Regions from separate parts of the Ancylobacter pratisalsi genome, predicted to be linked through region 1. Evidence: riboswitches for the same ligand, from Rfam matches in the RefSeq annotation. Region 1 holds a riboswitch; the other holds the start of a gene.
The links. Region 1 has a riboswitch for thiamine pyrophosphate ahead of thiC (phosphomethylpyrimidine synthase ThiC). Riboswitches for the same ligand answer to the same signal wherever they lie in the genome.
Positions count from the first base shown of each region.

Region 1 (3,675 bases):
AAGATGATCGCGTCGTAATCCTTCAGCTCGTCCACAGTGGCGACCGGCGCCTGCTGGTCCAGCTTGAAATGGTTCTGCTCGGCGGCTTCAACTGGAACGGTTTCGGGCACGCGCTTCACGACAACGTCGGCACCAGCCTCACGCGCACCTTCAGCGACCGCGTCGGCCATGATCTCGAGGTGACCATAGGTGGAGTAATAGAGAACGAGAACTTTAGCCATCGGATAAACTCCTTGCATCGCTGCGCGAACCGCAATGGCGATCCGCCGTATGTCGCGGCTGAAATTAGGGGGCGTAGAGCCGCCTGAGAAGCCGAATGCGTGACAGAGTGATCTTGCAGGAATGCAATACGGATATCATCGGGTTTTGACACCGTGCGGCGTGGCAACACGCGGCGGGACAACCTCGCGCGCGGCTTGCCATTGGCCGGCGAAACCCTTAAGCCCCGAGTGCGTGGGAGAGCCCGTAGCTCAGCTGGTAGAGCACGTGACTTTTAATCATGGGGTCTTGGGTTCGAATCCCAACGGGCTCACCACGCGTAACCCCTTGATCAATAATATAAAAACGCCTATTTTCCGCGTTTCGACAGGTAGAACGAGACGGGAACATGAGGCGGATTTGCGCCGTCTCAGGTCTCACGTGAGATCCACAGGAGCCCTTTGGCGCGCCGGCACCTTTGGCGGTGGTCGCGCCAACCTGTTGCCTTATGGCCCGGGATCCTGAACTTCCTTTGGATAAAATCTGTCTCCGTGATCGACGGACTTTGCTCATCTATCGAGGAAGATCCGCTCTCGGGTCCGCGCAACTCCCTTTTGGCCGGACCGGCCCGTCGCGCCGTTGTCATGTGACGCCCCTAAAAGAGCACTCGCATCACCTGACGATGACGACCACGGATGTACTGGCGTTGGTCGTTGAGGGGATCGGAAAGGCCGGGGAACCCCGGCCTTTTTTGTTTTCCGGCCCGTCGTTTCGCGTGCGCTGAAAGCTCGTCGTTCGAGGCGGGCCAGCCCACGATTTCTTCCCATTCCGATGCATGCCATCCGCGAACGGCCAGGTGCGGTTGACAGGACCGACCGAGTCGCCTTTGCTCACCGACGTCCGAGGGGTGCCCGATCAGGGCTGAGATGGCGAAGGCCAGACCCTTTGAACCTGATCCGGGTAATGCCGGCGAAGGGACGGGATGAACGCGGCAGAACGCGGCCGCCATTCTTAGCCTCATCGCGCCCGGATCTCCACGCAACGGAGGTCCAATGTCGACTACATCACTCATCAAGAGCCCCTCAGGGGTGTCCACCGGGCCGATCGGAGGCTCGCGCAAAGTCTATGCGTCGCCCCGCTCGCATTCCGAACTGCGGGTTCCCTTTCGCGAGATCGCGCTGAGCGATCCGGCCGAGCCGCCGGTTCGCGTCTACGACACGTCCGGCCCTTATGGCGAGGCTGATCCGGTGATCGACCTGCGCCTCGGGCTCGACACGCCGCGCGAGGCATGGATCCGGAAGCGCAGCTATTCAGCCATTGCCGGCCGTCCGACCCGCCCGGAAGACAATGGCCATGCGACCGGCGAGCGGCTGGTCGAGCCCTGTCCGGCGCGGCGCACGCTGCGCGCGGGCGCACCTGGGCAACGGGTGACGCAGCTGGAATTCGCCCGTGCGGGGATCATCACCGAGGAGATGGTCTATGTCGCGCACCGGGAGAATCTCGCTCGCGAGGAAGCCGTCGCCGATGCGGCGGACCGGCTGGGCGACGGGGAGAGCTTTGGCGCGGCGATCCCCGCCTTCGTGACCCCGGAATTCGTTCGCGACGAGATCGCGTGCGGTCGGGCCATCATTCCGGCGAACATCAACCATCTTGAGCTTGAGCCGATGGCGATCGGCCGGAATTTCCTGGTCAAGGTCAACGCGAATATCGGCAATTCCGCCGTCAGCTCCGGCGTGGCGGAGGAGGTGGAGAAGCTGGTCTGGGCGATCCGCTGGGGCGCCGATACCGTCATGGACCTTTCGACCGGCCGCAACATCCACAACATCCGGTCCTGGATCCTGCGGAACGCGCCGGTGCCCATCGGCACGGTGCCGATCTATCAGGCGTTGGAGAAGGTCGGCGGCGATCCGCTGAAGCTCGATTGGGAGGTCTTCAAGGACACGCTGATCGAGCAGGCCGAGCAGGGGGTCGACTACTTCACCATCCATGCCGGCGTGCGGCTCGCCTATGTGCCGCTCACGGCCGATCGTGTGACGGGCATCGTCTCGCGCGGCGGTTCGATCATGGCGCGCTGGTGCCTCGCCGGGCATCGTGAGAGCTTTTTGTACGAACGCTTCGACGAGATCTGCGACATCATGCGCCGCTACGATGTCTCGTTCTCGCTCGGTGACGGGCTGAGGCCGGGTTCGATCGCCGACGCCAATGACGTGGCGCAGTTCGCCGAACTGGAAACGCTGGGCGAACTGACCAAGGTGGCCTGGGACAAGGGCTGCCAGGTGATGATCGAAGGCCCGGGGCATGTTCCCATGCACAAGATCAAGGCCAACATGGATAAGCAGCTGCGCGAATGCGGGGAAGCGCCGTTCTATACGCTCGGTCCGCTCACGACGGATATCGCGCCGGGTTACGACCACATCACCTCCGGCATCGGCGCGGCGATGATCGGCTGGTTCGGTACGGCGATGCTCTGCTATGTGACGCCGAAGGAGCATCTGGGTCTGCCCGATCGTGAGGACGTCAAGACGGGCGTGATCACCTATCGCATCGCCGCCCATGCGGCGGATCTGGCCAAGGGGCACCCTGCTGCCCGCCTTCGCGACGACGCGCTGAGCCGGGCGCGGTTCGATTTCCGCTGGGAAGACCAGTTCAATCTGTCGCTGGATCCCGACACGGCCCGCGCCTACCACGACGCCACCCTGCCAAAGGACGCTCACAAGGTCGCGCATTTCTGCTCGATGTGCGGACCCAAATTCTGCTCGATGCAGATCACCCGCGAGCTTCGGCGCGATGCCGCGGCCTTGCAGGGAATGGCCGAGAAATCGCGTGAATTCGTCGCCTCGGGCGGCGCCATTTACGTTCCCGCCGGCGACTGACGATTGCGGCAGGCGGACACGGCGCGGTCATCCAGGACCGCGCCGTGTCTGGTGTTGCGGACTATTCCGCCGGATGGGCGAGGGCGGGCACCTCGCCATGTTGGCGCAGCGGCCGGTTGCCTGTGAGCCGGCGCAGCAGCACATAGAACACCGGCGTCAGGAACAGGCCGAAGAAGGTCACGCCGAGCATACCCGCAAAGACGGCGATACCCATGGCGTGGCGCATCTCGGCGCCTGCACCGGTGGACAGCACCAGAGGCAGCACGCCCATGATGAAGGCGAAGGACGTCATCAGGATCGGCCGCAGCCGCAACCGGCTTGCCTCGACAGCCGCCTCAACGGGATTGCGGCCGGCGAATTCGAGCTCACGCGCGAATTCCACGATCAGGATCGCGTTCTTCGCCGACAATCCAACCAGCACCACCAGGCCGATCTGGGTGAAGATGTTGTTGTCACCTCCGCCCAGCCACACACCAAACAGCGCCGCCAGCAGACCCATCGGAACGATCATGATGATCGCGATGGGCAGCGTGAGGCTCTCATACTGCGCGGCCAGCACCAGAAAGACGAGCAGCAGCGCGAGCGGGAACACGAGCGTCGCCGA
Region 1 covers NZ_CP048630.1:4,437,606-4,441,280, reverse strand. Annotated here, with positions in the region: gene wrbA (NAD(P)H:quinone oxidoreductase) at 1-221, opposite strand, end outside; tRNA gene G3A50_RS20680 (tRNA-Lys) at 460-535, shown strand; TPP riboswitch at 1,092-1,193, shown strand; gene thiC (phosphomethylpyrimidine synthase ThiC) at 1,251-3,071, shown strand; gene G3A50_RS20670 (efflux RND transporter permease subunit) at 3,133-3,675, opposite strand, start outside.

Region 2 (3,675 bases), 570 kb from region 1:
GCGCTCAGGGGGATCGCGCTGCAGGTTTGCGCGACCTTCATCTTCACCATCATGTCTGCGCTGGTCCGTATCGTCTCGGGACGAATCCCGACAGGCGAAATCGTGTTCGCGCGCTCGTTCTTTGCGCTGTTTCCGCTGCTGGCGCTGCTCGCCTTCCGGCGCGAGATCAGTTCCGCGGTGCGCACGGCCAATCCGGTCGGACACATCGTGCGAGGCTCGGTCGGCGTTCTGGCGATGTCGTCGAGCTTCGCCGCGCTGGCGCTCATCCCGCTGGCCGACGTAACGGCGATCGGCTTCACCGCGCCGCTGCTGACCGTGGCGCTGGCGGCGGTGATGTTGCGGGAGAAGGTCCACGTCTATCGCTGGAGCGCGGTGTGCGTCGGCCTGGTTGGCGTCGTGATCATGCTGTCGCCGCATATCGACGGGGGCTATGGCTCCGGCCAGGGCGGCATGGGGGCTCTGATCGCGCTGTTCGGCGCGGCCTGCACCGCCGTGGCGATGATCCAGGTGCGGCGTCTCACCTCGACGGAAACCACGGCCGCCATCGTGTTCTATTTCCAGGCCCTCGCCGCCGTGGCGGGGCTCGCGACGGCGGCCTGGGGCTGGGTGCTGCCGGACGCGGGAGATGCGCTGATGCTGCTCTCGATCGGTATTCTCGGCGGAATCGGGCAGATCCTGCTGACCGAGAGCTACCGCCACGCGCCAGCCTCGGTGGTCGCGCCCTTCACCTATTCGGCGATGCTGTGGTCGCTGCTGCTGGGCTTCATCCTGTTCAGCGAAATCCCGCCCTTGACGGTGCTGGCGGGCGCCGTGATCGTCATCGGCGCCGGGCTGTTCGTCATCTGGCGCGAGCAGAGGCTCGGCATCGAGCGCGCGAAAGCGATCGAGGCGGCGCCGCCGGCCGGACCCGCGGTCTAGCCGGCCGCGCTAGCTGGCGAAGGCCTTGAAGGTGATGATGGTGCGCGTGTCCTGAATTCCGGAGATGCGCTGCACCTTCTCGTTCACGAAGTGGCCGATATCGGTGCCTTCGGCGACATAGAACTTCACCAGGAGATCGAACTCGCCGGCGGTCGAGTAGATCTCGGAAGCGATCTCCGCATCGGCGATGGCGTTGGCCACTTCATAGGAGCGGCCAAGCTGGCATTTGATCTGGACGAAGAACGGGACCATCGCGGCTTCCAGGCACGTTTAAGGGAGCGCAACAGGAACAGAAGCGCGCGGCGCGCGCAAGCCCCGTGCCGGCATCGCGGGAAGGCCATGGCGCGGGCGCGGGTGCGCCTATCTTGCAAGCCGCCGAGGCTTCGCCTATGCCTCCGATAACGATCGCGTTGGGGTGCCGTAGAGGCTGAGAGGCAATCCTGCCAACCCACGAACCTGATCCGGGTCATGCCGGCGGAGGAAACGGGTCGCGCTCACCAGGCGGCGTGCCGCGGCAGTGGGCTGCTTCTCTTCCTCGCTTGTGTTGGGGGGCGTGCCGATGAGTGAAGCACAGGCGCAGAGCGCAATCGCGGTGACCATAGCCGGTTCGGATTCCGGCGGCGGGGCCGGCATTCAGGCGGATATCAAGACGTTTTCGGCACTCGGGGTCTACGGGGCCAGCGTGATCACGGCGCTGACCGCGCAGAACACGCTGGGCGTGACCGGTATTCATGACGTGCCGGCCGACTTCATCACCCAGCAGATGGAAGCGGTCTATTCCGATCTCGATGTCGGCGCGACCAAGATCGGCATGCTGTCGCGTCCGCAGGCCATCCTTGCCGTGGCGGCGGGGCTCGATCGTCACCAGGTGACCAATGTGGTGCTGGACCCGGTGATGGTGGCGGCATCCGGCGACCGGCTGCTGGTGGCTGAGGCGATCGCGACGCTGCGCGCCGAGCTGCTGCCGCGCGCCTCCATCATCACCCCGAACCTTCCCGAAGCGGCGGCATTGCTCGACGAGGCGATGGCGACGAATCTCGAGGAAGTGCATGCCCAGGCGGAACGGCTGCGCGCGCTTGGCGCCAAGGCGGTGCTGATCAAGGGCGGGCACAGCGAAGGGCCGGAAAGCGTCGACGTGTTGCTCGACGACGAGGGCTTCATGGAGTTCCGTGGCCCCCGGATCGTCACCGAGAATACCCATGGTACCGGCTGCACGCTGTCGTCGGCGATCGCGGCCGGGCTTGCCAAGGGCGAGGGGCTGCGCGCGGCGGTGCAGGCTGCCAAGCATTACCTTTCGCGGGCGCTGGCGCGTTCCGATGAGCTGCATATCGGCCACGGCCACGGGCCGGTTCATCACTTCCACGCCTGGTGGAGCTGACCCGGCAGGGCGGTTCGCACGCGGCCTGCCGGGCCGCTCGCGAGGCCGCTCGCCAGCGCGCTGCCGGACTGCTAACGAAGGGCTCCCGCGCCCTTTGAGTCGTCCATCGTGCCCGTTGTCGCGCCGCGCTATTCCATCGCCGTCGTCTATGCTGGGCTGTTCTTCGGCATTGGTGTCTATCTGCCCTTCTTTCCGGTCTGGCTGGCCGGGCGGGATTTCGATGCCAACATGATCGGGTTCGCCCTCGCGGTGCCGATGGCGGTGCGGCTTTTCACCATGCCTCTGGGTGGGTTGCTGGCGGACCGCACCGGGCGGCCGCGCGCGACGCTGATCCTATACGCGCTTGGGACGGCGCTCTGTTTCATCGGTGTCGCGCTGGCGCCGAATGCCGTGATCATGCTTGTCGCGCTCGGGCTCGCCGCCAGCTTCTGGCAGCCCAGCCTGCCGGTGCTCGACGCCTACACGATGGCCCGGCGCGCCGAGGGGCTGGTCGATTACGGCCGGGTGCGGCTGTGGGGGTCGCTGTCGTTCATTCTCGGCAATATCGCCGCCGGCCTCGCGCTGCGGGCGCTCTCGGCCGACACGCTGATCTGGATGATCGTCGGCGGCGGGCTGGTGTCGGCGCTGGCGGCCTACATGCTGCAGGAGAGCACGCTGCCGCCCCGGCCGGCATCGGCGGGCACGCCGGCGATGCCCACCGTCCTGAAGGTCGGCATAGCCGCCGCCGCGCTGGTGCAGGCGTCTCACGCGCTGCTCTACGCGTTCGGGTCGATCCGATGGCGGGAAGAGGGTCTGTCGGATACGGCGATCGGCCTTCTGTGGTCGGTGGGGGTGCTGGCGGAGGTGATCCTGTTCCGCTTCGGCACCCGCGTGACCGCGCGGATCGGACCGGAGCGCCTTTTGCTGTTGGGCGGGTTGGCCGGGCTGGTGCGTTTCGGCGCGATGGCGTTCGATCCGCCGGCCGCGGTGCTCCCGGTGCTGCAACTGCTCCACGCGGCCACTTTCGGCTGCACGTATCTTGGCACCGTCGAACTGGTGGCCCGCTTTGCCCCGCCCGGCCGGGGCGCCGCGATACAGGCTGTCGCCGCCTGGGGCATCGCGATCGCCATGACCGGCGCGACGCTGCTTTCCGGCCCGCTCTGGCAGGCGTTCGGGCCGCTCGCCTTCGTGTTTTCGGCGGCGCTGGCCGGCTGCGGCGCGGGGCTCGCGCTGCTGGCGTGGTCGGGATTGGCGGGTCAGCCCCAGAGCGCGGGCTCGGGAGGGTAGACCAGGCTGCCCTCGTAGCGCAGGGCGGGCGTGCGGTCGCGGGCGAGCAGCAGCGGCCCGTCGAGATCGACAAACCGGGCAAGTGGGGCGAGCAGCAGCGCCGGTGCCATCGC
Region 2 covers NZ_CP048630.1:3,866,299-3,869,973, forward strand. Annotated here, with positions in the region: gene G3A50_RS18105 (DMT family transporter) at 1-918, shown strand, start outside; gene G3A50_RS18110 (Lrp/AsnC ligand binding domain-containing protein) at 928-1,170, opposite strand; TPP riboswitch at 1,320-1,418, shown strand; gene thiD (bifunctional hydroxymethylpyrimidine kinase/phosphomethylpyrimidine kinase) at 1,478-2,296, shown strand; gene G3A50_RS18120 (MFS transporter) at 2,405-3,562, shown strand; gene dgcA (N-acetyl-D-Glu racemase DgcA) at 3,532-3,675, opposite strand, start outside.
Region 2: linked by a shared signal. The riboswitch ahead of thiD (bifunctional hydroxymethylpyrimidine kinase/phosphomethylpyrimidine kinase) and the one ahead of thiC (phosphomethylpyrimidine synthase ThiC) in region 1 are both predicted to bind thiamine pyrophosphate.